DNA from 3 places in the Priestia sp. RMT2NF4 genome. Region 2 is predicted to be linked to each of the others. Evidence: riboswitches for the same ligand, from Rfam matches in the RefSeq annotation. Region 2 holds a riboswitch; each other region holds the start of a gene.

Region 1 (10,089 bases), on a different contig from region 2:
GAGGTAGGGCTTGCGTCGTTTAGGTTAATCGATCATGTGGAAAAACAAACCGCGGCAATGGATGAAATCCATGCAAGCACAATCAATGCTAATTGTGCCCTAACAACAACGAAACATACAAAAACCGTAATCATGGATTTTATAAAGAAAGTAATCATTTTGTTTTTACACTTGCAAAAAGCAAGTTACTGATAAGAAACACGAACAAAAGCGAGCAGATGCATCTGCTCGCTTTTTTAATGATGATTTTTTATTTACTTTATCATTTCTTTTTTTAGGGAATCTTATAAAAAAGCCAAAACCAATATGGTTTCGGCTTTTTTCTTATTGCTCTGCTAGTACATCAGCAAATGCTTTTGCATAAGGAGGAAGGTCTGGCGGACGGCGACTTGAAATGATGTGGCCGTCGATTACGACTGCTTCATCATGCCAAATAGCTCCCGCATTTTCCATATCATCTTTGATTCCTGGCGTACTTGTTACGTTTCGGCCATCTAAGATTTTTGCAGAGATTAATACCCATCCTGCATGGCAGATTTGGCCGATTGGCTTTTGCTGTTCATCCATATGACGAACCATTTCAATTACTTCAGGGTAGCGGCGCAGTTTATCCGGCGCCCAGCCTCCAGGTACTAAAATAGCGTCATATTCAGCTGGATCAACATCTTTAAATGCGTAGTCCGATACGGCTGGAACACCGTATTTCCCCATGTACGTTTCGTTTGCTTTTTCTCCAACTAAATGTACTTCTGCTCCTTCTTCGCGAAGACGCATCACTGGATACCATAGTTCTAGATCTTCAAAGTCTGCACTAACAAGCGCAATAACTCTTTTATTTTCTAAGCGCATCGTAACACCTCCGCCATCAGTATAGCATGTTGGAGAATAAGATTGAAAATAAGGAACTAAATTGTACATAATTAAAGGATTTTTCAAGTACCCTTCAGAAATTTTTTGTATGCCAAATGGTCTAATTTTATATTTTTACTTGACTGGGGACAAACATCACACTACAATGTGTAGTGTGATGTTCATAATGTTGTAAAATTATCCAAATAAGAAAGACTTTATTTAATTGCTACATTTCTTTTTACGGGCTTTTACACTACATAATGTAGTGTTTTTCAAATACACTTAAAGGAGGAAGTAAAGTGAATAAAAACGTCGAAATTGGTTCGCTTATTATTCGTTTAGTATTAGGTTTTACATTTTTAGTACACGGCTTTCAAAAATGGCAAGGGGGAATTGAAAATACAGTAGGGTTCTTCGATAGCTTAGGAATCCCTGGTTTCATGGCATATATTGTGGCAACAATTGAACTTGTAGGTGGGGTTCTGATTATTCTTGGTCTAGCAACAAGAGTCGTAGCTGCTTTATTTGTGGCAGTTATGCTTGGCGCTATTTTTACAGCCAAGCTTAAAAGCGGATTCGTTGGCGGGTTTGAGTTTGATATTGCCTTAATTGCCATGTCTGCTCACCTATTTCTTGCAGGAAGCCAGTTCCTTGCTCTTGATAAAGTGGTATTTAAAAAGAAAGAAACTGCTTTTTCTCTTCAAGAAGAAAGCAGTAAATAAAAAAGAAAGCTTATACTCTCCCACTATAAGCTTTCAGGTTAGTCCCGCCGTTTGAGGCGGGCTTTTTTTATATTTGAAGCAGCAAATTCGCAAATAAAGAAGAACGCTCGGACAACGTATCAATTTGAATATGTTCATATTCTGCATGTATTCCTTTTCCGCATGCTCCTAATCCATCCAACGTGGGAATGCCAATGGCCGCTGTAAAATTGCCATCACTTCCGCCTCCAACAGCTGCTTCTTCTAATTTCATACCCAGTTTGGCCGCAATTGACTGAGCGCATTCAAATAACTCTTCCGTTTGTTTAGACTTAACCATTGGAGGACGGTTCATGCCTCCTGTTACTTCAATCTTAATCCCTTTTAAAATGGGCGTTAAATTCAAAATAATATCCGTCATACGTTTTGCTTCTTCTTCTGTAGAAACACGTAAATCCACGTGCGCTTCTGCATATTCCGGCACTACATTTGTACCGCTGCCTCCGGTAAATGTCCCAACGTTCACCGTTGTACCTTTTTCATAATCGGTTAAGCTCTGCAGAAAAATCACTTGGCGCGCTAGCTCTTCAATAGCATTGATTCCTTCTTTGTGGTGATTACCAGCGTGGGCTGCTCGTCCCCACACCTTTACGGTGAAAATCCCCGCTCCTTTACGCGACGTTTTTAACGCACCTGAACCCGCCACCGCAGGTTCTGCTACTAGCACTGCTTCACTTCTTTGTGCTTCTTCTTCTATATATTTTTTAGAGGAAATTGATCCAATCTCTTCATCTGAATTGCAGAAAAACACAATTTTTTTATCCATTTCTAAGCCGAGCTCTTGAATCGCTTTAATTGCCCATATTGATTGCACAATGCCGCCTTTCATATCTAAAATTCCCGGACCATAAAGCTTGTTTCCTTCTGTTCTTAGACTCAGCCTTCCCTTTTCCCATACCGTGTCAAAGTGACCGATAATTAAAAGCTGCTTCTCTCCTTCTCCAATCGTAAATTTCAAGTGGTTTCCTACTTCTTTTTCTTCTATGATTTCATACCCTACGCCTAAACGCTTCTGAAACAGCTGCGTTAAATACATTCCACACTGATCGACTAACTCTTTACTGTAGGACGGTGATTCTTTTTTCACAAATCCAACTAAATCTTCGAGCATCTCTTGTTCATGTTCTTTTAAATAACTAAATACGCTTTGTTCTACCATTACCTGACTCAAATCAATTCCTCCTCCAAACAACCCCTGCTGCTTGTGCATTCACTGCTTTTATTTATCGTACGTATGAGTATGTTCTACGTTTCACATAACGACCTTAAATTATCCTTAATTATAATGGTTTTCAGACAATTTTCCATCCTTAAAATACAGATAATACTTTAACTTATTCATAACCGACCGAAAATAGCCATAAACTTCAACAAATTTATACAAAAAAGCTTCAATCTTCAACAGATTAAAGCTTTCATTTTATTAATTGACATTTATTTTGATATTTTTCCCTTTTGACTTCACACTTACAAAAACAAACATAGACACTAAAAAAACAAACAAAATAACGCCAACCATTTCAAAGTTTACTTCGGCCCATGGATTAAAGAAAGTGAATGCTAAGTAGAAGGACACCCCGTATGCGAGGATAACAATAACCCAGCCCATCAAGCGGGAAGCAGATTGCCCAAACTTACTCGATTCATTCACCATTTTATGTACAATCAGTGAATCGATTGTATCTGTCAGCATCATACCAAACATAAATACTAGTCCTAATAAAAGCGGCGTATATTTGCCTGCGTTCCCTACAGCTAGAGACCACACGGCCGTTTGACTGACCGTTTCAGCGGCTAGGGCAAACAGCGCTCCTACAAGAATAATTAAAAAAGGATTCGTTGTTCCTTTTGCGATTTTCGGAATAAACTTCCCTTTTAACCCGCTCACCTGAAACTCTTCTTCTTTGTTTTTAGTTCGAAGCAAATGATATGTGTTTAATGTCCCAATCAGAAAGAGAGAGATGATAGATACCCAAGATGCAAAATGATCGAAATATGCTGGAAACGTAAAATTCTTCATCACTACGCCCAGCACCCCGGCCGTGACGGCCACCATTCCTCCATGACCTAGTGAAAACAGCGTTCCGACCCACGGGGCAAAACGGCTGCCCATTCGCCAATTATATCGGGTCTGGCCATCAATAAAAGCTAAGTGATCTGCATCTAATCCGTGCCTGATTCCTAATAAAAAGACAAGTAAAAAAACTGATAAACCTTCCATTTCCTACACTCCTTTTTTTAAAATAAAACGTAAAAAAGCCTCAATTCTATAGAAATTGAGGATGTGTCGGCATATGAAAATAAACAGTAATTGCTCACTGCGTACCTTGATACACCGCCTCTTTCCTAGAAGAGTCAAGTGTACAGAATAGGTAGGTCTCCTGGCTTGAGATCATCATTTTCTACCGCCTTCCCCGTTTTGAGTGACGATAAGATAGAAAACTCCCTGCTTACAGTGGCTGGACCGCTCGAGATTTGCACTCGATTCCCTGTTACCTCTTACGCTATGTAAGAGCACCTAAACTGTGCGAATGATTCATTTTCTTCCTCATTATACTAGTACTCCTTACAAATGAATAGAGAAAATTCAAATAAAAAAGCCCTGCTAAGCTTTACATGCTTAGCAGGGCTTTTTAAAGCCATTAAACTACTTCTACCGTTACGTCTACGTTGCCGCTGATTGCTTTTGAATACGGGCAGTATGAGTGGGCTAGGTCTACATATTTTTTAGCTGTTTCTAAATCTAAGCCTTCGATATGAGCTTCAAGCGCTACAGCAATTTTCACTCCTTGATCAGCTTTATCTGGAAGCAGCTGAACCGTAGCTTTTACTTCACTGCTTTTAATTTCTACGTTATGTTTTTTCAACATAAATTCTAACGCACTGTTGAAACAAGCACTGTATCCAGCTGCAAATAGCTGCTCTGGGTTTGTTGCTGTTGTTGCTTCTCCACCAAGCGCTGGAGGTGTTGCAACGTCTAAATTAAAGATATTATCTAAAGAATGAACTTCTCCTGTTCTTCCACCTGTGTTAACGACTGTCGTTTCATATAAAGCTTTCATGTATAAATCTCTCCTCTTTTTTAGTAATTTTATTAAAATTTTTTATTTATCGTTTCTGTGATTTAATTGTACACAATTTAATTTTAAAAAACAAGTGTTAAATACATTAAAAATTTTCCAATAAAAAAAGCCGCGTATATGCGACTTTTTCTTAATAATATTGAGACTGTTCGTCATAAGCTGATTTTCGAAAAATAGACAAGTTGGTAATAGCCCTCATCAGTTTCGTATTAAAAATAACATAATGAATAAACAGCGCCAGCACGCAGCCTAAAACGGCTCCTGTTAACACATCGAATGGATAGTGAACGCCAACCCATACGCGTGAAAATGCAATGAGTGCACCCATGACAACCCACATGCGCCCTGAACGTTTGAAATGCAGCCAGATGGTAAAAGTGATAACTAATGCAGATGTAGCATGATCGCTTGGAAATGAAGAATTCGCGGCGTGATCAATAAGCTGATTCACGTGGTGAGAGATAAACGGACGATCTCGATAAGCAAATAAACTAATCACTTTATTGATAATGACTCCTGTGGCACAAGCACATAAAGCTTGAAATGCTACAACACGGCTGCCGTTTTTATTAATAAGTAAAAACAAGCCGAGTAAAACAATAAGTACATACTGGGCATAATCTGCAAAGAATACCATCAGCGAATCTACAAACTTCACATGCGAGGCGTACTGATTCACCGCATGGAAAATGGTATAGTCTACTGAATTAATAGCTGATAACATAATCGAAATCCTTTCTTATTTTTAAATGTCATTAGCTATCTTATCAGTTTCTGAAGAAAATGAACATGTTTTTGTCAGAAGCTTCCTAACTGGTATTTATAAATAACGTAGTCAGGCTGAGTAGTAAGCCAACAGATTTTTGCCCATTAACTTACTTGCGAATGATCCACGATGTTTTTTTGCAAAAAGATTTCTTCTAAAGAAGGCTCTTCTACGTGAATTTGATAAATATCGATGCCGCATTGAATCAATTCGCGAATAATCAGAGGGATATTTCTCTCTTTTTGAAGCATCACTTTTGTGTACGTGTGATGGTATTCCACGTCCGGACTCACCGTACGGAAAAACTGTTGAATATATTCTTTATGACTGCTTGGGTAAGGATCATGTTTAATCATCACCGTTTTTTTCGCTTGGTATTGAAAACGCAGTTCTTCCATTGTCCCTTCTACTAAAATAACACCATTTTTCATAATCGCTACACGTGTACAAATCTTCTCAACTTCATTTAAATTATGAGACGTCATAAAAATTGTCTTGCCCTGATTTTGAAGTTCTCTTATTAATTCATGAATGTGGAGAGCAGATTCAATATCTACTCCAGAAGTTGGTTCATCTAAAAAGATAAGATCTGGGTCTGTTACAATCGCTTGAGCAATTCCTAACTTCTTTTTCATTCCAAAAGAAAACTTTCCAACTTTCTGATGGTCATGTCCTTCTAATCCTACTTTCTTCAGTACATTACTACAGTGTTCTTTAGAAAAACGATGTCCGTTTATCTTTAAAAAATAGCGCAAATGATTGAGTGCCGTCATCTCATCATAAAAGGTAGCATAGTCAGGAAGCACACCTATTTTCTTCTGAAGCTCTAAATCAATATCACTCTGTCCCAGCAGCGTAAATTCTCCTGCTGAAGGGAATGAAACGCCGGTAAGCATATTAATAAATGTAGACTTCCCTGCTCCGTTTCTCCCTAAAAATCCGTAAATTTCTCCTTGTGGGACTTGCAAATTAATACTATTAACAATTGTTTTAGATCCATACTTTTTAGTTAATTTACTTGTTTCAATAGCATACATATTATACTTCTCTCCTTTTAAAACTCCAAAGTGCCGTACATAAACAGAGTGCTGCAAAAATAAGAAGAACCGTTAAATACCCTTTCTCCAACTTTAAATAGTAGTAAGGTGTCACATACTTAAACCATGCAATGTACGCTTTTGATGAAAATATGCTCCATCCACTCAGTACCGGTAGAACAAACGATAAAATAATTGATAAAAACATAGTATGAGTTGGACTTGGTATTAAAGCTGAAAGCATTAAAACAAATGAAATGATACAAACGGTGAATAGCAGGCACTCTAAAAATATATAAAAAGAAAAATGATGCGAAATAAACGTAATCAGTAGAAATGAAATAGAGATACAAACAAGCCAGAAACAACAAATTCCTAAGAATTTTCCTAGTACAATACGCTCTCTTGATGTTTTGGTAACTAAAAACCTGGCTGTTCTTGTTTTAATTTCTTGATTAATAACATTGTGAGAAAGACTTGAAATAAACAAGGGTCCGAATCCGAGAAGCATCACCAAAATTCCCCCGTTGGCTCCATCTCGAATCTGTGCGCTCGTCAGTTGACCTCCAAGTTGACTAACTAGATGGGCTATTCCATAGGAAGCACCGCATACGATTAAAATAACGATAATTGATTTAACACTTTTAAATAAGCTTTGAAACTCTTTTACACTAATGGCCCACATTTCGAAAATCTCCTTTTAAATAAGTTTGACTGCTATCATCCAACAAAAGGATGATTTATTCCCTCAGGTAAAGCTTTTTTCTCTTTGGGCTTTCCGTTCCAAGAAAAATTTGTCCATATGCGCAGCAGCTTTTCCACCAGTCCAGTTTGAAATTTTTGCACGTACATATAACTTCCGATAAGCTGAATTCCGTAAATACCTATGCAGACAAAAACCCCTGCAATCATGCCGAGCTTTCCGAAATAACCTAATCCATAACCATAAAAAATCGTCGTGCATATAACCGTTTGCATTAAATAATTACTAAGCGATATCCTGCCTACGCTTTCAAAAGCCTTCATCAAAAATGACTTTTCGTATTTCGCATATAGCCAAGCAAAGCCTGCAATATAACCAAGAGATAAGAGACTCCCACCTAACATATGTGTAGAACCAGCCCAATTAGCATCTGGCCATACGTACATAGTTCCTTTTAACAGCAAGCTAAGCGGAACCAACACGGCCGCCCAACGGCCATACTGTTTTGAATTAGCTGAAACGTCGTAAAACCAATTTTTCTTCCCTGCGTACATGCCAAACAAAAACAAAGCACCCATTATAAATGGTGTAAACAAGAAGGCAAAAGCAAATTTATATCCTGCTATATTCATCGGATCAACGTTGTTGCGGTGGTCTTTAATTTGTTCATAAGTTCCACTTCCATATACATGAATCGTATCTTTTACGTATGTGGTGAGCGTTTGTTTATCACTAAGAAGATACATATTATCGTTTAATGAACCGTAACCGGCTGCTCCCGTAAGAACTAGTAAAATCGATGCCCATACCAACAGCGTTTTAGCTTTACGGTTTAAAAAGAAAACTAATAAAAATATCCCCATCATTCCGTAAAACGTAAGAATATCTCCTTCCCATAAAAGTACTCCATGCAGTAGGCCAAATCCTAGAAGCAGAAGAAAGCGGCGAAAGAAATGCCTTTTTACTCCTAACTGCCTTCTTTCTAAACTTTCTTTCATCTTCACCATTGAATAACCGAATAAAAAAGTAAAGATTGGCATAAAACTTTCTTCTACCGCGACTTTTAAAAAGACATAGGCTGCTGAATCACTTGGTGATAGCGAGAAGAGATGAATCATATCCTTTCCGTAAATACCATATTGAAAAATCAGCATATTCGCTAGTAAAATACCAAACAAGCTGAATCCTCTCATACTATCAATTACTTTAACCCGCCTAACATCATTACTCATCCTTTTAACTCCTTTACTATGTGTCTGTATATTTAGTATATGAAATGAAGTTTTCAAGAAAATAAACGGGAGATTATCTTTTCTTTAACATTTTCCAATTTTGTTAATCTTTTCGTAATGTTCTTATGCTAAAATCGAATACGTATGAAATGAAACAGAGGTGATTTATATTGGAAGATGCATCTATCTTGCTAGTGGATGATGAAATTGCTATTGTCAAAATGCTGGAGACAGTATTAAAAAAAGAAGGCTTCAACCAAATCTATAAAGCTCACACCGCTCAAGAAGCGCTAGATGTTTTACATAATAAAACGATTGATATTATTTTGTTGGACGTCATGCTTCCCGATAAAAGCGGATTTGATATTTGTCCTAAAATTCGTGAGCTCTCAAACGCATATATCCTGTTCATAACAGCCAAAGTATCTGACTTGGATGTGTTAACAGGTTTCGCGATGGGCGGAGACGACTACGTAACCAAGCCATTTAATCCTTTAGAGATTGCGGCACGAATTAAAGCACGACTGCGCAGAAAACAAACGCTGATCGAAAGAAGTCCTGTAAAAATGGAATTACAGCCTTCAAATCGCTATGAGTTTGATCGTTTTATCGTAGATGAATCCGCTGGAGAGCTCATTGTAGATGGTCAAACGATTGCTTGCCCCGCACAAGTATTTTTGCTGCTACTTCATTTTTGTAAAAACATGAACGTGGTTCTTTCCAAATCCCAGCTGCTTGAAGCCGTCTGGGGATATAACCAGTTCGTAGACGATAATACGGTAACCGTTCATATTCGAAGAATTCGAGAAAGAATCGAAGATAACCCTAGCAGTCCACAACATTTAGTTACGGTACGAGGGCTTGGCTATAAATTAGTGAACGGAAAAGCACTATGAAATCAATTAAAAGAAGGTTGACCTTTCATTTTTCGTTTCAGTTTATTGCGGTTATTGCGTGTGTTTGCTGCATTCTTTTTTGCGCTTTAATATTTCTAGGCTATTACCTTACAAAACAAGATATCAAAAGAGACTTGCCCTCTGGATCACTTAGCGTATTAACTACGGACACAACAGTGAAAAATGGGAAAGCAACCATTTCAGCAGATTTAGAAAAACGGTTGAAGCAAGAAGGATTATGGTACCAAGTACTGAACAAACAAGGAGATGTAATTGGAGAAGTCAATACTCCTAAGAATATCCCTAAGCATTATACAGTTGCTCAACTTCTCGATATTGAAAAACAGAAAAAATTTCGAGACTATCATATCGTCACAGAACTGGATACGTTTCTGGTACAACCCACATATTACATACTAGGCTATAAAAATGAATTAAAAGACCAGCTATACGATTTATATAAAAATTACAGCCAAGGCGGCCTTCCAATAACGGAAAAAGTACCTCAATTGGAAAAGCAGTTATTAAGTAAAGATGCTTCTCTGCAAGTTATTAATAACCAAGGCGAAGTTGTCTCTTCCTTTCGAATGTCCAAAAAAAAACAGCAGTATGAGCCTTTAGACATTATTTCCCGCAAAATAGAAAAAGATAAATATGAATCTACAGCTACAATTTTTCATGATTCAAAGAAAAATTATTCATGGGTTTTTCATACCCCTAACAAACATCAAACTATTTCTGACTACTCAATTATTAAAA
Region 2 (10,089 bases):
AAGAACGGTTAATTGAGGATTTGTCCACTCCTTTATTAAAGATATGGGACGAGGTTTTAGCTGTGCCCATTACCGGTAAGATGGATATAGAACGTGGAAAGAAGCTAACTGAAACGGTATTGGAGGCAGTTGTAAAAGAACAGGCGCGCTATTTGCTTATTGATTTATCTTCCCTTCATTCATTAGATGAAGAACACGGTTATTATATTAACACGCTCCACGATGCTTTGCGTTTGATTGGTACCACTTGCCTTATTGTTGGTCTTTCTTCAAAAATGGCTCTGTCGCTTGTAGATTCTCAGTTTAATTGGCGAACATTTTCCACTGTCCAACAAAGCATCTCTTACATTTTAGAAAAAAAGAATTGTCGTATTGCACCCATTTCATAAGCCCATCATATCATTAAGTAATCCTCTCTCAATCGCTTTTTCCTTCAATCGGAAAAGGCGATTTTAGTTATGAGGAATTGTGAACGTTTAGGCACTTATCATCATAGGATACATTAATCAACCATAGAAAAGGGTGAGAGCCTATGCCAAGTGTTATTAACATTTATAATTTAAAGATCAACAGTATCTCAAGCAACGGTTCTGTCAACATTGGCGAAGCACTCCATAACAGTCACACGGCTCATTCAAAATCCACTGGTACGAACTCTTCTTATGGCGATGTCTCACCTGCTTCCTCGAAAATGCGAAACATTTATATCGATCCTGATACAAATGACCAAACAGATATTGCAAACGTTGATCATGTCAATGGTTATCAGCAGTGATATAGGGCAATGCTTGTCAACAGCATGACGACAAACGGTGAATACATTCTCTCTGAACGCAATAGGCCGTTGGAGTAGAATGAATAAAAACAGTAAGGAGTCTCTTTATGCCTCTTCAAATTAACGTTTTTAATATCGTAACAAACGGTGTCACGCAAAACGCAAATATTGATTTCGGTTCCACCATTCAAAACAGTCACACGGCGAACTCAAAGTTTAACGGCGCAAATTTCTCTTTAGGTAACTTCTCTCCTACTTGCTCTCAAATGAATACGGGCGTGTTAGATCCTGACGTAAGCGATCAAGATCAAATTGCAAACCCTTCAGCTCCAATTGGAAATCAAATTTAGATTTAACGATTTTGTCGTTTTACTTGGCACATTACAAGGAGGTGTGTAAATATGTTTCCATTTGGAAAGTCTCCGTTTAAAGGAATGATGGAAAATATCCCAAAAGGAATGGCATCTAAAGACATGAATAAATATATTCAGCAAATGATTTCTTCTACGATGTCCCATTCTTTTCCGGATTTTATGCAAGGAAATGAATTCTTTAAGCAGGCCCAAGACATGATGAAAGAACAGCAGGATGTGGGAAATGAAGGTCATGGACAACAGCTAAGAAGATTTGATTCAAACGTCATTAATACATTAGACGAATGCATTGTTCAGTTAAAAATTCCTAACCGCGATATTGTATCAAGCATTAAAGTCTATCATACTCCATACGTGTGTACGATTGAAGGAATAGATGGAGAAGAATCCTTCAAAGAAGAAATTCAGCTTCCTTGTTCGGTTCGCAAAAAAGGTACACGCGCCGTATATCGTTCCGGGGTGTTGGAAATCCGGATGCCTAAACATGTTAATATTCCTATGTCTCAAATAGACGTCCACGATTTAGATTAAAGTGGACGTTTTTTTCTGTTTTCATGCATACATATAAAATAGAAAGCGGCAAAAGGCCTTGTTTTATTTTTTTAAAGAAGGTGACAAATATGAATCATGGAAAGTTTAAAAAGTGGGCAGAAACGTTACAAGAAGAAAACCATACAAAATTTTGGGAAAAGATTTTTGACGATGATCCTGAAGAAAAGAATGATACGGAAGCAGATGCTTCTCCTCAAATTGTAAATGAGTATCGAGATTATCCTTTAATTGATGTATACGAATGGGCAAATCAACTGTTAGTTGTGATTGAAATACCCGGTGCTAAACGAACAGACGTCGAATTGACCATGCATGAAAATACTTTACACATATCCGGTTCATCTCTTTTAACGATGAAGGATGCAAATGTTCTTCACAAAGAAAGACGTGAAGGAACGTTTCAACGATCAATCATCCTTCCACCTGCTGTAGGGGAAGCGCCATGTCACGCATCATTTAAAGATGGTCTATTGCACGTGAAATTTGATTTGTAATTTATTGTGCAGAACTATACGTAGCATGAAAGGCAGGGAATTTCATGTTTTCTAAGTGGTTTAAACAATCGCCTAAAATTGAAACAGTCCGCAAAATAAATCCGTCTTCCCTTCCAACCAAAAAAAAAGTAAGTCCCATAGACCAAAGCTCTAATCAAAAGCGGAAAGAATTACCCGAAAAGATGAAAACTAAAAAACAGTCTAATCTAAAGAAACCCCCTCAGCAGCCAAAGAAGTTGCCGAGCCAAACGGAGCCTAAGACATCTGATGAAGTTGAATTCACAAAACCTGTTCATTCGTCAGATTCAGCGCTGAACCTGCAGGGAATTATTGATCAAGTGACGCGTTTAACCGACGCGATTCCTAAAATAGAAGAGCTTCATCAGCAATTACATGAATCAGCTCATCTTATTCAATCATTGTCTCAACTGCACGAGCAAACAGCTCATTTACTTTCGGCTATGCAGTCAGCTCCTAATTTCGAAGACATTCAAAATCAGCTCTCTGCGTTAAAGGAAGAATCGTCCAATACAGCTTTATATGAGATGGTGAAAACTCTTGACAAAAAGATTGATGAAGTAACTCAGCCAAAGCAGTCCATTGTTGTTGAAAAAATTATGGTGGAAAAAGTATTGTTAGACAAAATTGACCTTAGTAATAATTTTGGCCAGCTAGGAATTAAAGATTTGACCGGCCACTTAAACATTGGTACAACTTACAGCGCTGACTCTGATCAAGTGGATGAAGAAGTCAAAGACTTATTCTCTGTTAAGCTAAAAGAAAAAAAGATTGATGAACATACAACTGAGACAACGATGAGTTCAGGAGGTGAAACAGAAAAGCCTGATCACTCCGAAGAATAAAAAATGACCGCTACTGCTTATTTAAAGCAATTGTCGGTCATTTTTGTTTCCATAAATAGTTGTAATTCTTTCTGTAGGCGTTCCATTAAGAACGCTGAAATTTCTTCTTGATTTTCTTCTTTATGATGAGATGATGCTACAACAATACGGCCTGTTTTTCCTAAGAAAGCCCGGTATTCAATTACCTTCATCGCAGCATGAAGTAAGTTCGCGTCCGAAAGCGGTGTATTTGTTAGTAGAACAATATTCATTTCATTCTCTTTTTGTCCATGTGTCAGTACAGTCAGCCACGAGTAACCTTTATCGTCTTTTAAGCGAACTTCATGACTAGATAAAGACGCAGATTTCCACGCCGTGTTAGAACTGCTTTGCTGTTGAACAATTTCTTGACACCAGTCTAGACCTGTTTCATTGGAACCCAGTGAAAGAGTTCTCAAAGGACGAGCAAAGGATAAACATAGCTTGCCCGGTTCCTTTTGCAACTGATACAACTCATGGAAGTCCGTCTCTGGATATTGATACGGGGGCACAAAAGCAATTTGCCGCTTGTTCACAGCGGGATGGTGAAATACATGCAAATCAACGCCATATACTCTTTTTAACGTAGCTGCATCCTGAAAAATGGCATCCATCCCCGTTTCTTCTACTCTTCCATCTTTCAATAATACGGCATTATCTGCAAACAGCGAGGCAATGTTGAGATCATGCAAAATGGCCAGAACCGTCAAGCTCATTTCCTGCTGTAACGTTTTTAACAGCTGAAGCAGTTCCATCGTATGTTTTACATCTAAGTGATTCGTTGGTTCATCAAGAAGTAAGTAGTCAGGTTCTTGCGCCAGTGCTTTAGCAAGTAAAACCCGCTGTTTTTCTCCACCGCTCAGCGATTGAAAGGTATGATTTCGATAGTGCCAGACGTTTGTTAATTTCATCACGCTTTCTACCACTTCTTCATCCTGTGCTGATACAGTGCTAAACAAACCTTTTGCCTGATAAGGATAACGTCCAAGTGAAACAATTTCTTGAACCGTAAATTCTAATCCAATTTGATTTTCTTGCGTCATGACTGCAACTTTTTGCGCCAGTTGTTTTGGTGAATAAGCCTTCACGGACTTCCCTTCTACCTTCACTTCTCCTGATTGAGTGGTTAATACATTCATAATTAAGCGAATAAGCGTTGTTTTTCCGCTTCCATTTGGTCCTAGTAAAGCAACAAAAGAACCTTTGTCTACGGTGAACGTGATGTCACGAACGGTCGGTTTCTGCTTATCGTATCCTCCCGTCACATTATATAGTTCAATCATGATATTCCTCTTTTCCGCATACGTTCTTTTACAAGCAGCAGCGTAAAAATTGGCGAACCAATTAAGGCGGTTACGACTCCAATCGGCAGTTCACGAGGTTCTAATATCGTTCTTGCTAATAAATCGGCTAAAACCAAATAACTTCCTCCGATTAAAATAGAAAGCGGCAGTACATGCTTATGATTAGCTCCCGCTACGAGACGCACTACGTGGGGAATAACTAAGCCAACAAATCCAATTGCCCCAGATACTGATACCGCAGCCCCGGTTAATACGGATGCACCTATTAAAATCATTCTTTTTTTCTTCTTTACGTCTATCCCCATAAATTGAGCGGATTGATCGCCAAATGCTAAGCCGTTCAGCTCTTTCACATGTAACAGCAGCATAATCGTACCGACTAAAAAGAACGGCCCTAAAATTTGAATATGCGACCATCCTCTCATTGATACGCTTCCCATTAGCCAATATAAAACCTGCCTTACATCTTCTTCAGGAGAAAGAGCTACAATTAATGAAATAAGCGCGCTCATAAAGGATGATAAAATAATCCCCGCTAAGATGATGGTTTCATTAGCCAAATTGCCGCTTGCGAGTTTCGTAATACCAAAAACTAAAAGAAGAGTAATAAAACCAGATACGATGCCGACTACAGGCAGCGTGAAGATAGACAAACCAAAAATACTCCAGTGAAAATAAATTGCCATGACAGAGCCAAGGGTTGCACCTGAGGAAACTCCGATCGTGTAAGGATCCGCAAGAGAGTTTCTTAATAGCCCTTGAAAGGCAGCCCCTGCTATTGAAAGCGAAGCTCCTACTAAAAATGCCACCAGTACTCTTGGAAAACGAATTTGCCAAATGATTAAATCCATGTTTTCTGGACCGTGATATAAGGATAGTCCGGTAAGGTGGCCAATAATAATTTTGATTGTATCTCCTACGGTTAACGAAACTGTACCAATAAATACTCCCATAATCACCGAAGTACATACAATAAATAAACTGACTATGTATAAAATAGATGCTTTGTTTAAAAAAATACGTTTAAAAATCAATACTTTCAGCTCCTCTAGGAAACGAGGCGTGATGTTTTACATTACATTAACCATTCATTTTCCTGTCCATAAACCATGTTTCCATCCTACATAGTATTGGAAACAATCATCTTTTATTTGTTACGAGTGCTAGACTGTTGAACTAGGCAACGTAGAATAGCGTACTAAAGTTCTCGGTGAAAAAACAAGCGAAAACCTCTACAAGCTACACTTTTTGTGCTTGCTCCGGGCTTTTATAGTTGTCTATTAAATGATACAGCTTTTCCATATCTATAGCTTCTCTCACATATGCTGCTGCTTTTGAAAAAGACTCCTCTTTTTGCAGGCGACTGTTGAATGTATCCGTAATAGGCGGCAATTTTTTATGTTTACGAATTTGATTAAGCAAAGCTCTGCGCAAAGCATCGTTATGAAACACATCATGAACATACGTGCCAATGATGTTGTCTTTAACCGTTCCTTCTTTTTGATCATCTACCACCGCAAAGGCTTTCGTCATGCTTTTAGAAACCGTCTTTCCCATATGAATTTCATAGCCTTCAATCGAAACCTTCTCACTCTCTAACTGAACATATCCAGAAACTCTTTCTGTTTTTTTGCTGGTTGTCATAACGGTTTCCACTGGAAGCAAACCCAGCCCTTTAATAGATTCAATCCGGGACTCTACTGCATCGGGGTCCGTAATTGTCTCGCCTAACATTTGATATCCCCCGCAGATGCCAATAACGTGAGCGTTCGTTGCGTTCAAGACTTGATTAATGGCTAGAGCCAGGCCGCTTTCTTGTAAAAACTGCGCATCTTCAATCGTATTTTTGCTTCCTGGTAAAACAATTAAATCAGGCGTACCTAGTTGTGATGGCTTGGTTACAAGTCTCACATGACAGTCTTCTTCTAAGCTTAGAGGATCAATGTCTGTAAAATTTGAGATGCGAGGATACGAGATAACCGCAATATCGATTTCTTTTAACGGATTTACAAGCGTTGAGTAATTTCTGAGTGATAGCGAATCTTCAGCGTCAATTTCCACGTCGTGCATATAAGGAATCACTCCTAGTACCGGAACTCCCGTGTATTCTTCAAACCACTTCAACCCCGGTTTTAAAAGCTCTAAGTCTCCTCGGAATTTATTGATTAACACTCCAATTACTCTAGGTTTATGTTCATCTGGAAGCAATTGAAGAGTACCCACCAGACTCGCAAAAACCCCTCCTTTATCAATGTCTCCTACTAACACAACAGGGGCTTGGGCTATCTTTGCTACGCGCATATTTACCAGTTCCCGATCGTTCAAATTCACTTCAGCAGGACTTCCAGCACCTTCAATCACAATTCGATCATAATGATTGGCAAGCTCTTTATAAGACTCCGTGATAACGTTCAAACCTTCATTAAAAAATTCTTGCCGATACTGAAAAGCAAACATATTACGAAGCGGTTTTCCATGAACGACAATTTGAGATTCATGATCACGAGTTGGTTTAATTAAAATAGGATTCATATTGGTTGTTGCTTCTACTCCAGCCGCTTCAGCTTGAATTCCTTGCGCTCTTCCAATTTCTTTTCCATCCATTGTAATGTATGAATTAAGCGCCATATTTTGCGATTTAAACGGTGCAGTTTGATAGCCGTCTTCTTTAAAAATACGGCAAAACGCTGTAGCAATCATGCTTTTTCCAGCGTCTGAGTGCGTTCCTTGAATCATAAGAGGTTTTCCTTTTTTCACTTTTTCCACTCCCTATCACATAAAAAAACCTTAACTGTAAAAGTCAAGGTTTGGTCATGCGCTCATTAACACATTGTCTTGACTTATTTCTCCCACCGAAAAATAAGGGGTTTTTAAAAGCAGGTCTCCTGGCTTATGCTTCATTTTACTTCTGCATCCTTCCTAGTTTGACTAGTGGGTCTTTGCAGGTTCATCCACATTTACAGTAGCGGGGGCTGCACCGGATTTACACCGATTTCCCTATTATCCTCCTTAGAGGCACTTTTAAAATCATTTATTCTTTATTGTAACGAATTTTATAACCATTCACAATAACGATTTTCTTCTATTATTATATATTACTGTGTTTATACTTATTTGGGTCTCGTATGCTATAATAACAATTATTTTCCAAACATCTTATGAAATAGCTAGGAAGGTGCTCGTAGTTGAAGAAAAAAATCATTTATATCTTTATTAGTTTGCTTGTTCTTTACATAGCAATCATGTCTTTTTGTATGTATCAAACCGCTCATCAGCCTGTTCCGCAAAAAGCAGATTATGTGCTCATTTTAGGTTCCAAAGTAGACGGAGATCAAATGTCTCCTAGTTTAAAAGAACGAGCAAAAACGGCTTTATCTTATTTAAAGACTCATAAACAAACAAAAGTTATCGTAACGGGTGGAAAAGGATCCGATGAAGAAATTTCTGAAGCAGAAGCAGCCTATCGTTTTCTACGAAAAGAAGGAATTAAAAAGAATCGAATGATAAAAGAGGATCAGTCAACTTCTACTTTTGAGAATTTCACTTTCACTAAAAAGAAAGTTGATATTCAACACAAAAAAGTCGTGCTTGTTAGCAGTGATTTTCATTTATTTCGCGCCTCTATTATTGCCAAGCGTCAAGGTTTTGACGTTTATCCTTTAGGTGCAAAGACACCAAATTCAATTAAACTTCAAGCCTACTTTCGTGAGTATGCTGCTATCTTAAAAACGTGGCTGTTTGATAAATAAATAGAGTACACCCCTATACAAACGAAAAACACGGCATGAATTCATGCCGTGTTTTTTATTAATCATCCGTATCGATAACTGCTTTTGGTAAACCCGTGTATTTCGCCCAGTAGAAAATACCGATTGAAACAAGAGCAATTAAAATTAAGTCAAGCGGGTTGCTTAGCACACCTTGTCCTCCACCAAATGAGCCTAGGTAAGAGATAACAAGCATAATAATATAATAAGCAACTAGCCACCAAGCAGATTTAAGCTGCTGTGCAAATTTTACAACGTCAGTTGGTACGTATTTCTTAAATGCTACGTAGATAACAACCATTAGAAGCTGTGATCCTAGAAGCCAAGAAATTGTCGTCCATCCTGACCAATATACGATGTATGAACAGAAGATAAATGACACAGGAGCAATAACGCTCATGCCTTTTAATTTGAAAGGCTTTTTAAGGTCTTTTGCATTTACTCTGAATGCAGCAGCTGAAATTGGCGCAATCGCATAAGACAGAATAAGTGCTACTGAACATACGTTTACTAGCGCTTCCCAAGAAGGAAATGGCAGTGTCCAGAATACGGACATTCCAAACGATAGCCATAGTGACGCACGTGGAATTCCTGTTTTCTTATCTACTTTTGAGAAACGTTTAAATAGTGTTCCATTACGAGACCAAGCATAAACTAAACGAGAAGTTGTATTCATGAAGATGTTCCCGTTACCGCCTGGTGATAAAATAGCATCAAAAATAACAAGCGTTACTAACCAGCCAAGGCCTAAAATAAGTGCAATATCTTTAAATGGTAAAGAGAATTGCTCTTGAATTGTTCCCCATCCTCCTGATAGCATATCAGCCGGAATGTTACCAATGAACAATACTTGCAGTGCTGTGTAAATAATCGCTGAAAGTACAATACAGATAATGAGCGCGATTGGAATATTACGCTGCGGGTTTTTAACTTCACTGGCTACAGAAACAATAGGGTGAAGTCCTAGGTAAGCAAACATAACGCCACCTGTTGAAATGGCTGCTTGAATACCATTAAAACCAAACGGAGTAAAATCGCCAGTTGTAAAGTTAGCTGATTTAAAGTGATAAGCTAACACGACGATAATTGTAAGAGGAACCGCATATTTGAACACAGATATAATAACATTTGACTTAGCAAATGCTTTTACACTTACGTAGTTAATGATAAAAAATAGCGTTAATAACGCGAACTGAAATAACCAGCCGATTGTAGTAGGCGATTCAGAACCATGTTTAGTTAGACCAGGAAGCCAAAACGCAACATACTGACGTACAGCCGTTACCTCGATGGCAATCAAACTTGTGTAAGCAATAATGGTAATGAATGAAATTAAGTAACCCACTAAATGACCATGTGAGTAAACCGGATAACGGATAATTCCACCGGTACGCGGCAGCGCTGCTCCAAGTTCAGCATACACTAAACCGATAAGTAAAATAATGACTCCGCCAATCAGCCACGAAAAACTTCCGGCTGGACCAGCCTTTGACGCTACGTTACTAACCGCAAATAACCAGGCGGAACCAAAAATAGCTCCCATCCCAATTAACGTTAGGTCAAGTAACGATATTGATTTTTTAAACTTTCCTTGATTTCCTTGATCAGACATAATATCCTCCTTTAAAATTTCCACTCCACATATCTACGCCCTTGCGTCCGATATGGGATTCTTTACATCATCCTCCTCTTACTAAGACCTCACAAGTGGATATGTTAACAAATATTCTCTAAAAAACCAAGTTAAAAACTTTATTTTTTTGTAAAACATCGTTGAATTGCTTATGTATAGCGCATAAATTCCACAGAAGATTTGAGGACTACTCCTCCTATTTAACCGCATTTTTCTTAGGTTAAACATAAAAGAATATTCAAACTATTTACCGTAAAAAAGGGTCTGAGATATAACGAAATCAACCGCTAGAAGCAGCTACATACGCAA
Region 3 (10,089 bases), 960 kb from region 2:
TGTCAAATGAAAAAGGAGAACGTGACAGCGATAAGGATTTGAAGAGTGAGTAGCTAGATTTTTCCTGGTTTTTATAGTATGCTTTTAGCGTGAATGATTGTTAGGAGGAATGTTAATATGTCAATGGCATATGAAGAATATATGCGTCAGTTAGTTAAACCAATGCGTCAAGAATTAACTCAAGCTGGTTATGAAGAATTAACAACAGAGGAAGCCGTAGTTGATTTTATGGAAAACGTAGAAGGAACGACTTTTGTTGTCGTTAATTCAGTTTGTGGATGCGCTGCTGGTTTAGCACGTCCTGCAGCAACGCAAGCGTACTTACAGTCTGAGCAAAAACCAGATCAAGTGGTAACTGTTTTTGCCGGTCAAGATAAGGAAGCAACAGCTAAAATGCGTGAATATTTTGGGGACATTGAGCCTTCATCACCGTCTATGGCACTTTTAAAAGGAAAAGAAGTTGTTCATTTTATTCCTCGACATGAAATTGAAGGTCAGCCGTTAGAAGTTATTTTTGAAAACATTTTAAATGGCTTTAAGCAGCACTGTTCATAAAATGTCCTGCTTTTGTCACATCTAGTATATAGATTTTTAAAGAAAAATCGCATATACTTTATAAGAAAAAGGATGTCTATCGGCATCCTTTTTCTTTATGTAAATAGCCAAACAGTGTAGGGGGAGTTATGAAAGTGATTGTTACGACTGCTGGTCGAACAAATGAACAGATGATTATAAAAGCCAAACAAGTAGCCGCTGATTTAAGTATACCTTTTGTAACAAGAGAGAAGAAATCTGTCGCAGATCTTCAAAATCTTGAAGCGGCAGACGTGCTGGTTGTCGGTAAAAATAGAGTAGAATTGCACGTCCAAAATGAAGAAGAACCTATTTTTTTTCATCCAAATTCCGCTATGTTTAGAGTGAAGAGATGGCTGCGCGGAGAACGTGATCCGTTTATTGAAGCCGCTAGTTTGGAAAACGGAATGAGCGTGCTTGACTGTACACTTGGTCTTGCATCGGATAGTATGATGGCGAGCGCAGCGGTAGGGAAAAGCGGGAAAGTTGTCGGACTAGAAGGCAACCGCTATGTAGCTTATTTAGTCAAACAAGGACTTTTAAATTGGGAAAGTGACGTACAAGAGTTGAATGATGCAATGAAGCGTATAAACGTGGTTCATCAAAATTTTGAATCGTTTTTGGCGTGTTGTGAAGATAATTCTTTTGATGTTGTCTACTTTGATCCTATGTTTCAAGAACAAATTGAGGAATCGAATGGAATTAACGGTATTAAAGCAATAGCACTGTATACCACGCTGACGCCAATGGCTATACAAGAAGCAAAAAGAGTAGCCAAACAAAAGGTCGTGCTAAAAGATCATTGGAAAAGCAGTCGTTTTAAAGAGCATGGATTTACTGTGCAAAAACGAAAAACATCAAAATTTCATTACGGGACAATTGATATACAAAAATAACCAAAAAAGTAAAATTAATTACGCTCATTGAAAAGACTTCCAAAACCTTTTAGGAATTAAAAAGTTTTGGAAGTTTTTTTATGAATTTCATCTAAAGTTCATAAAAGTATGATATATTTTTGAACATAAAAATACTTTTGTGTTTAAGCATCCAGCAAAAAAGGAATATCTTGTATAGGTTTCCGCTCGGTGTGACAACCTCAAACAGAAGAAGGAAGGTGGTAACTGAAAAGTCGTCAAATGCCCGTAGACAGCATAAATGAATAAGCAAATATAGGTAAAAAATTAATAAGTATGTTACAATACCTAGTGAGTTATGATAATGAATTTTACAATATGAAAAGACCATATGGGAAAAGATGAGAAAGGAAAGATACGAATGCCTAGATGGATAAAAAGAATGCTAATTGTATTTATTACAGTATTTACATTTGGGCTTGTCACTCCACCAGAATATTTATACGTTGATGATGCAAAAGCGGACAAGCAACATAAAGCAGGGTATGTAAGAGAAACAACTCCTGTCACAGCTGTTATAGAAGATATTCATTTGCCATATGAAGAACCAAAATATGAAGACGTTTCATCATTTGTTACGTATGCAATGGAATCAGCTGAAAAACAGTCAGTGGAAAAATTCGGAACAAAAATTGGTCCTGTCATTGAAGATGAATTTCGTCAAGCAGTGTTACCTAAAATTGAAGAAGTGCTGACCGACATTGGCACTGAACGTGAACAGTCAATTCAGAATCTCGAGATAAGCGAGCACCCTGCTGCTGGCTACGGTGAAAAGATTTTCCATGTATATGACCGGGAAACCGGTCAGGACTTAATACGGTTTCATGTACGGCGTGAAAATCCTCCAAAAGATGGATACTGGTTTAATTTTCACTATCATGCGGCCGCAGATAATTTTCAAAAGCATTATGATTTAGGGAAAATTTATTGGAACCGAAACATGCCGCCTAAGTGGTTCAGCTGATAATAGACACAACATTCTACAATTTCGAAATGTTAGCTTTTTTAAGCTAGCATTTTTTTACGTCTAAAACCGTTATGGTCTAAATAAGCTGAAACATTAGCACAACGATAAAAAAATCGTTTATAATGAAGTCAGACTTCTTACTATAGAATTGTAGGAAGGAACGAATAGACGCTGGAGGTAACACAATGAAACAATTTACGGAAGAAAAACAATTTCGCGAACAAATTAAGAATGAAACACTAAGCGTTGGGATTTTTACGACAACGTGGTGTCCTGATTGCAAACGTTTGGATATGTTTATTGATGAAATCGTTGACGAAAATACAGATAAAGCATGGTTTAAAATTGACAAGGATGAGTTTGAAGAACTTTCTGCTGAAAACAATGTAATGGGTATTCCTTCTCTTCTTGTATATAAAAACGGTGAAAAAATTGCGCACCTGCACAGTGCAAATGCTAAAACGCCTGAAGCGGTCCGTGAATTTTTAGCAACTCTTTAATTCCCTAAGCTGCGAGAGCATTCTCGCAGCTTTTTTTGTGAGAATGGCTATTTCCATTTTTCGATGAGTGGGGTATACTAGGACAAGTGAATAATCGTAAAGCAATAAGGTCTCAATTTAAAGATTGAGTGAAAAGGGAAGTCTGGTGAAAAACCAGCGCGGTCCCGCCACTGTAAGCGCTTTGTGCGTAAGTCAGGAGACCTGCCTTATTGTTAGCTGTGAAACCTTCGAGGAAGGGTGAAGCAGGGTAATGAACATACATATCAAGTATAGTGAACGGATTCTTTTCCTGCTTATCTTGACGTTACCTGCTTTGCTTTCAATTGAAAGTAAAGCTTTTTTATTTTGAAGCTGCTGCCGAGCAGTATACATAGTCAAAGCGGAAAAAACGGGATAGCGCTGCTTTTTGCATGATCATTTGCTTTTTCTTTAACGTGGAGGTTTCGTATTCACAATGAACAATATATAGGGGGAGTATTTAGATGAAAAAATGGCTTTCGTATTCCATTATTGCGCTGTTAGTCATCGTACTTGCTGCATGCGGTGCAGGCAGCCAAAGCAACAGTGATAAAAAAACGAAGCAAGATACAGAACAAACGTCACAAGCTGCGTTTCCAGTGAAGGTAAAAGACGCGCGTGATAAAGAAATTACGTTGAAAACACAGCCTAAGAAAATTGTTTCATTAATGCCAAGTAATACGGAGATTGTATATGCCCTTGGCCTTGAAAAAGAATTAGTCGGTGTCACAAGCAACGATGATTATCCTAAAAGCGTAAAGAAAAAAGCGCAGGTGGGAGATATGAACGTTAATGCAGAAAAAGTTATTGCTTTAAATCCTGATTTAGTGCTGGCACACGCTTCAAGTATGGGCGTTTCAGATGAAGTATTTAAACAAATTGAAAGTGCGGGTATTCCGGTATTTGTTGTAAAAGATTCAACAACGTTTGATACGGTTTATGATTCTATTACGCAAATTGGTAAATTAACGGGTAAAACAAAAGAAGCTAATCAAACAATTAAAGACATGAAAGAAAAAGTAGCTTCAATTGAGAAAAAAGCAAAAACGATTTCAAAAGAAAATCGTAAAAAAGTATGGATAGAGGTATCGGGAGCTCCTGAGATTTATACAACAGGAAAAGGTACGTTCATGAACGAAATGCTTACTATGATCGGTGCTGATAACGTAGCGGCTAGTGAAAAGGGTTGGGTTAAGTTTTCTGAAGAGCAAGTTGTTAAGTTAAACCCTGACGTTATTATCGCAACGTATGATGCAGACAAAAATGAGATTATGAAGCGTCCCGCTTGGAGCAGCATGACTGCTGTAAAAGAGGGGAACATCGAAAAGGTTGATCAAAACAAAATCAACCGCTTAGGACCTCGTATTGTAGATGGCTTAGAGGACTTAGCAAAAGCAGTATACCCTGAGGTGTACAATAAATAAAAAGAGGGACCATATTCCAGTTCGAATTGAAAAGGGGATTGGTCCCTTTTCACATCTTAAAATTGAAGAACGGCCTGAGCTTTTAATCATGAAAACCGAGACTTCTTATAAAACATACAGCTCAGGCGTTTTAGGAACAGGCATCATGGAAACGGACACCTTTTACAATCGATTTGTTCATAAAGACTATTATTCAGATACTCCTTCTTTAGAGTATGAGCAATATTTGATGAAAGAAAATGTGCGCCATGAGCAAATCGTAGGGTTGATGACAGCGGTTTGGTTAAAAGAAAGAGCGGTTTACTGTTATGAAGGCTACGGAGTAAGAGTAGCTTCCGTGATAACGGCTGGAGTAGGAAACGCAGTGGATATTACAGCTGACGAAGCTGTCCCTTTCTATTCCTCTCCCGGTACAATTAATATGTTTTTTTTCGTGGAAGGCAGGCTTACGGATGCGGCGTTTTTACAGCTTTTTATTGCCGCTACAGAAGCCAAAACAAAAACGCTGTCACAGCTGGGTGTCATAGATCCAGCTACAAAGACGATTGCTACGGGAACATCTACGGACAGTATCTCAGTTGCAGCGTCTCAGCAAGGACCATTATATGAATATGCAGGCTCTATGACCGCTTTAGGTCAAGCGGTAGCCAAGCTGGTAAAAATAAGCTTAGAGCAGGCACTTAAGGAAAAGAGGTGAAGAAATGAGTATTGCACAAGCGATGATTGCACACCTGACAGCCATGACGATTGCTCTACTCATTGACCGAATCATAGGTGACCCAGAAAATTGGCCGCATCCCGTTCGCTGGTTTGGCAAGTGGATTTATTGGATGGATTCCAGATTAAATAAAGGCGCAGGAAAACGATTCAAAGGATTGCTTCTTGTGATAAGTATGGTGGTGCTCGCAGGAGTTATTCCTTTTTTATTCCTTCATGCTTTGTACGGAGTTCATTTTATACTAGGTGTTTTAGTAGAGGGCGTAATGATTGCGACTACTATATCCACTCGTTCCTTAAGCGAAGCTGCTTATAAGGTGCAAAAGCCGCTTCAGCTAGGAGATATGGAGAAAGCTAGATATGAAGTAAGCATGATTGTGGGACGAGATACGGATCGTTTATCAGAAGGAGAAATTGCCAGAGCGACGGTAGAGACCGTGGCTGAAAATACAAGTGATGGTATTACAGCTCCGCTTTTTTATGCATTTATAGGAGGAGGAGCCCTAGCCTTTTTTTACCGAGCTATTAACACATGCGATTCAATGGTTGGGTATAAAAATGACCGCTACTTTCTGTTCGGCTATTTTAGTGCAAAAACCGATGACGTATTAAACTATATTCCAAGTCGGTTAACTGCAGTGGTAATGACCGCTGTTAATGTAGCAAAAAGCCAATATTCTCTTTGGCATGTAACGAGTTTGATTAAGCGCGATGCTAAGAAGCATCCAAGTCCAAATAGCGGATACGGGGAAAGTGCAGTGGCTGCCCTTTTAGGTATTCAACTCGGCGGGCTTAATACATATAAAGGCATAGAATCTAATCGTGCAAAAATGGGCGAACCACTCATTCCCCTGCAAGCCGGTCATATTGAACAAGCTGTTTTCATTATGAAAAGGACGGTCTATGCTACGTGGTTATTCTATCTTTTGTTAGGAGGAGTTATTAGTGCTATTACCTACACATGGAGCTAACCCCAATGTCTTTTTAAAAGCAATAGGGGCCGAGAATTTGTCGCATCTAAAAGACTTTAGCGTAAACACAAATCCTTTAGGGGCTCCCCTTGTTCTTCACGAAAAGTGGAACGAATTCAAGGAAGCTGCGTTTAGTTACCCTGATCCTGAAGTAACAGAACTAAAAAATAAACTTGCAGCTCATCATCATGTTTCCGCTGCCCAAGTGCTGCCCACAAATGGGGCCGCTGAAGCGTTTTTCCTTATTGCTTCTTTATTTTCAGGAGAGAAAGCGGGGATTGTACAGCCGACGTTTGTCGAATACGAACAGGCAAGTAAAGCGTATGGATGTGAAGTGACATACGTTCCTTTAGCTGAAGAAAATGGCTGGAGCTGGGATATAGAGTTGATTATGAGTATTCTTCCGGATATAAAAGTACTATGGATTTGTCACCCAAATAATCCAACGGGCGTTATGTATAGTCACGAGGAATGGATGAAAGTAGTAAAAGCTGCTGCTCATCATGGTACATACTTAATAATTGATGAAGCATTTATTGATTTTGTCGAACATCAGCCTTCATTTGATTCTCTTATTCTAAACTATGAACATCTCATTGTTGTGCGTTCGATGACAAAGATGTTTAATATTGCGGGGCTTCGCCTTGGCTATATTTTGGCAAATGAAAAAATCATTAGCAAGATGTCTAAAAAACAACCTCCTTGGAGTGTAAATGGATTGTCGCAGCAAGTAGGGATGATATGTGTAGATGAAAAAGATTTTGTGAAAAAAACCGTATATTATATTAAACAAGAACGAAAACGGATCTTGAGTCAACTAGAAGAATGGGGGCTTTTGGTTTCTCCGTCTCAAACAAACTATTATCTTTGCAGCGTTCCGTCTTCTATTAAAACGCGCGATTGGCTTATCTATTTAGCAAGCCGCGGTGTGGTAGCTCGGCATACTGAAAACTTCCCATTTTTAAATGGACGCTATATCCGTTTGGCTGTGAAAACGAAAGAAGAAAATGACTATTTACTTAACGTAATCAAACAAGGACTCGATGAAATATGATCATCTTTATTAGCGGAGGGGTTCGAAGCGGCAAATCACATGCAGCGGAGAACATGGTTCAAACTTTTTGTACAAAGCGCGCTGTTTATATTGCCACAAGCCGGCAAACAGATAGTGAAATGCAAAAACGTATCCAGCTTCATCAAGCAGAACGTCAAGCGGCGAACACGCCTTGGGTAACGATCGAGCAGTCTGTAGATTTACAACAAATTCTTCCAAACCTTCGAAGTGATGATACTATACTCTTGGACTGTGTCACAAACTGGCTTGCCAATGAGCTTTTTTTAACCGAAAAAAGGTGGCAAACAAAAGAAGGTAAACAAGAGGTTTTTCGTCAGATGATAGAAGCGCTCGATAAGCTGTTTGCGCAGTCTCAGACGGTCGTGCTAGTATCTAATGAACTGTTTGAAGCGGGCGTGTTAGAGGAGCCGACATATAGCTATATGCATATGTTAGGGAAATTACATCAGTATATTGTAGAAAAAGCAGATGTGGCTATTTGTGTAGAAGCGGGACTTTCCCGTTTTAAAAAAGGAAAGGAATGTGTAAGCAAATGAAAGAATGGATAGCCATACTACGAATCTCTCTTCAGTTTTTTACGATCTTACCACTGGCTAAAACCGTTCAATGGACTGAAAAAAGAACGGCACGCTCACTTTTTGTCCTGCCTTGGATTGGCATATTACTAGGTTTAATGTTTTATAGCTTTTTACAGCTGCTTCACTATTCACCTATCACTGCTATTGTTAGCAGTATTTTAGTTTTGCTTTTGCCGCTTGTTTTAACGGGTGGTCTTCATGTAGACGGGTGGATGGATGTAAGTGATGCGTATTTTTCCCATCAGTCAAAGGAAAAGAAACTGCAGATTTTAAGCGATCCGCACGTTGGGTCTTTTGCTATTCTTTCTCTTATTGTTCTGCTTCTGCTGCGCTTTAGTGCAATCTATGAATTAACGTCTCTTTCTTCTTTATCGGTTTGGGTATGTATAACCGTCTTTACACTTCCAAGAATCGGAGCCGCTTTCTTAGTTATGAGAGATAAGCCCGCTAAAGATACGGGGCTTGCTGCTTATTTTCAAAAAGGAGTCACCAAATGGTCTATTTATGCATTTATCGTCATGAGCCTATTCTTAGTTGCTATTTTCATTGTTTTTATAGACAATAAATTCATTATCTTTTTCTTTGCCGGTTTTTTATGGCTCTGGATACGGTTTTATCGTTCGCAGTTTGGTGGCGTAACAGGAGATGTTATAGGTGCAACCATTGAAGGAGGAGAAACGTTTTTATGGATAATTCTTTGGTTATCACATGTATTCGCCATGGCATGACGCTTGAAAATCAACAAAAAAAATATATAGGGTGGAGTGATCCGCCTTTAAGTATAGAAGGGAAAAATGAATTAAAAGAGCTTTCTCTAGAGCCGGAGCTCGTTATTTCCAGTGACTTAAAAAGAGCGCTAGAAACAAGTTCAATTGTTTTTCCTAAATCTCAGGTGATTAAAAGGGAAAGTTGGCGTGAGCTGCATTTTGGAGATTGGGAAGAGAAGACGTATGAAGATTTAAAAAACATACGGGCATATAGAAATTGGATCGATCACTGGGCAGAACATACGCCTCCGAATGGTGAAAGCTTCTCAGGGTTTTCAAACCGAGTTTGGGAAGCTTGGGAAGAAGCGGTCGATTTGGCGGCTAGTCAGCAATTGCGTCACATTGCTATTGTTTCACACGGCGGACCACTGCGTTTACTTGCGTCCCATTTTAAACAGACAGCGTCGCTTTGGGATGTTTCTTTTTCTTATGGAGAAGGTTTTTCAGTAACGTGCACATACAAACAGGCAAAGGAGAGAAGAGCATGCATTTCGTATTCGGCGGTGCATTTACCGGCAAAAGAAAATGGGTGAAGCAGCAGTATGCCAGTGAGTCGATAAAATGGCATTGTTTGTATGAAGACCCCGTTTTACCGGCCATTGAGTTTGAAGAAAGTTACATTGTGCTAGAAGGATTTGAGCACTATGTTAAGGAATTAATACATAGCGAGCTGGAGGCTCCGCATCTTGTTGTTAAAAAGGTCATACAGAAGTGGAGAGACAGCGGTGTATGGGAACAGTTAATAGTGATTGGAACTGAAGTCGGCAAAGGCATTGTTCCTTTAGATCCAATAGAGCGGCAGTGGAGAGATGAATGCGGGTATGCGTATCAGCATTTGGCGGCACATGCCCAGAAAGTAGATCACATTTGGTACGGAATTGCTAATCGATTGAAGGAGGAAATACAATGAACATTTACACAAAAACAGGGGACAAAGGGCAGACAAGCTTAATTGGAGGAAGAGTAAATAAAGATGATATTCGAGTGGAAGCATACGGGACGATTGATGAGCTAAATGGCTTTGTAGGTCAAGCGATTTATCAGCTGGATGAAGCAACATTAAAAGATGTAAAAGAAGAGCTAATTACGATTCAGCATGAGCTTTTTGACTGTGGAAGTGATTTAGCATTTGCAAAAGATGATCATCCGTACAAAGTAACGAATGACATGATAGCAGTACTTGAAAAGCGCATTGATGTCTATATGTCAGAAGCGCCGGCCATTGAGCGTTTTATTTTACCTGGAGGCACACCTGCAGCGACAACGCTTCATATTTGTCGGACGATTACACGCCGCGCAGAACGGCTTGTTGTTGGCGTGCAGCGTGAGCATAAAATTAATGTGGCGGTGCTTCAGTATTTAAATCGTTTATCCGATTATTTCTTTGCTGCGGCTCGAATCGCTAACGCGCGAGAAAACGTACAAGACGTAGAGTATATTCGCAGTGCCAAAGTATTTAAACAACCTAAAAAATAATGTATAAAAAACGGTCGAGCTAAAAGCGATCGTTTTTTTTTTTTTTTTTTGAGCTATTTCGATAGGCAAAATAAAGCTATAAAAAAGAGGTAAATGCATCTATAATGAT

Evidence for each region. Region 2 has a riboswitch for cobalamin ahead of ACMX9J_RS05760 (cobyric acid synthase). Riboswitches for the same ligand answer to the same signal wherever they lie in the genome.
Region 1: another riboswitch for cobalamin. It lies ahead of ACMX9J_RS25330 (sodium:proton antiporter); the one in region 2 lies ahead of ACMX9J_RS05760 (cobyric acid synthase).
Region 3: another riboswitch for cobalamin. It lies ahead of ACMX9J_RS00775 (ABC transporter substrate-binding protein); the one in region 2 lies ahead of ACMX9J_RS05760 (cobyric acid synthase).

The regions. Positions count from the first base shown of each region.
Region 1 covers NZ_JBLQZO010000010.1:90,820-100,908, forward strand. Annotated here, with positions in the region: gene ACMX9J_RS25310 (hypothetical protein) at 37-192, shown strand; gene ACMX9J_RS25315 (type 1 glutamine amidotransferase domain-containing protein) at 325-849, opposite strand; gene ACMX9J_RS25320 (DoxX family protein) at 1,152-1,574, shown strand; gene ACMX9J_RS25325 (M20 family metallopeptidase) at 1,642-2,805, opposite strand; gene ACMX9J_RS25330 (sodium:proton antiporter) at 3,037-3,834, opposite strand; cobalamin riboswitch at 3,967-4,150, opposite strand; gene ACMX9J_RS25335 (organic hydroperoxide resistance protein) at 4,256-4,675, opposite strand; gene ACMX9J_RS25340 (undecaprenyl-diphosphatase) at 4,827-5,420, opposite strand; gene ACMX9J_RS25345 (ABC transporter ATP-binding protein) at 5,567-6,499, opposite strand; gene ACMX9J_RS25350 (ABC transporter permease) at 6,501-7,184, opposite strand; gene ACMX9J_RS25355 (DUF418 domain-containing protein) at 7,220-8,434, opposite strand; gene ACMX9J_RS25360 (response regulator transcription factor) at 8,605-9,330, shown strand; gene ACMX9J_RS25365 (sensor histidine kinase) at 9,327-10,089, shown strand, end outside.
Region 2 covers NZ_JBLQZO010000001.1:1,122,701-1,132,789, forward strand. Annotated here, with positions in the region: gene ACMX9J_RS05720 (STAS domain-containing protein) at 1-389, shown strand, start outside; gene ACMX9J_RS05725 (spore germination protein) at 533-775, shown strand; gene ACMX9J_RS05730 (spore germination protein) at 883-1,125, shown strand; gene ACMX9J_RS05735 (Hsp20/alpha crystallin family protein) at 1,177-1,680, shown strand; gene ACMX9J_RS05740 (Hsp20/alpha crystallin family protein) at 1,770-2,195, shown strand; gene ACMX9J_RS05745 (hypothetical protein) at 2,240-3,058, shown strand; gene ACMX9J_RS05750 (ABC transporter ATP-binding protein) at 3,076-4,359, opposite strand; gene ACMX9J_RS05755 (FecCD family ABC transporter permease) at 4,356-5,414, opposite strand; gene ACMX9J_RS05760 (cobyric acid synthase) at 5,620-7,146, opposite strand; cobalamin riboswitch at 7,238-7,418, opposite strand; gene ACMX9J_RS05765 (YdcF family protein) at 7,566-8,129, shown strand; gene ACMX9J_RS05770 (APC family permease) at 8,188-9,759, opposite strand.
Region 3 covers NZ_JBLQZO010000001.1:160,782-170,870, forward strand. Annotated here, with positions in the region: gene ACMX9J_RS00755 (BrxA/BrxB family bacilliredoxin) at 118-555, shown strand; gene ACMX9J_RS00760 (class I SAM-dependent methyltransferase) at 690-1,469, shown strand; gene ACMX9J_RS00765 (YpjP family protein) at 1,849-2,451, shown strand; gene ACMX9J_RS00770 (thioredoxin family protein) at 2,640-2,954, shown strand; cobalamin riboswitch at 3,045-3,178, shown strand; gene ACMX9J_RS00775 (ABC transporter substrate-binding protein) at 3,437-4,396, shown strand; gene ACMX9J_RS00780 (adenosylcobinamide amidohydrolase) at 4,485-5,093, shown strand; gene cbiB (adenosylcobinamide-phosphate synthase CbiB) at 5,098-6,084, shown strand; gene cobD (threonine-phosphate decarboxylase CobD) at 6,059-7,138, shown strand; gene ACMX9J_RS00795 (bifunctional adenosylcobinamide kinase/adenosylcobinamide-phosphate guanylyltransferase) at 7,135-7,695, shown strand; gene cobS (adenosylcobinamide-GDP ribazoletransferase) at 7,692-8,465, shown strand; gene ACMX9J_RS00805 (histidine phosphatase family protein) at 8,423-9,037, shown strand; gene ACMX9J_RS00810 (bifunctional adenosylcobinamide kinase/adenosylcobinamide-phosphate guanylyltransferase) at 8,989-9,414, shown strand; gene ACMX9J_RS00815 (cob(I)yrinic acid a,c-diamide adenosyltransferase) at 9,411-9,980, shown strand.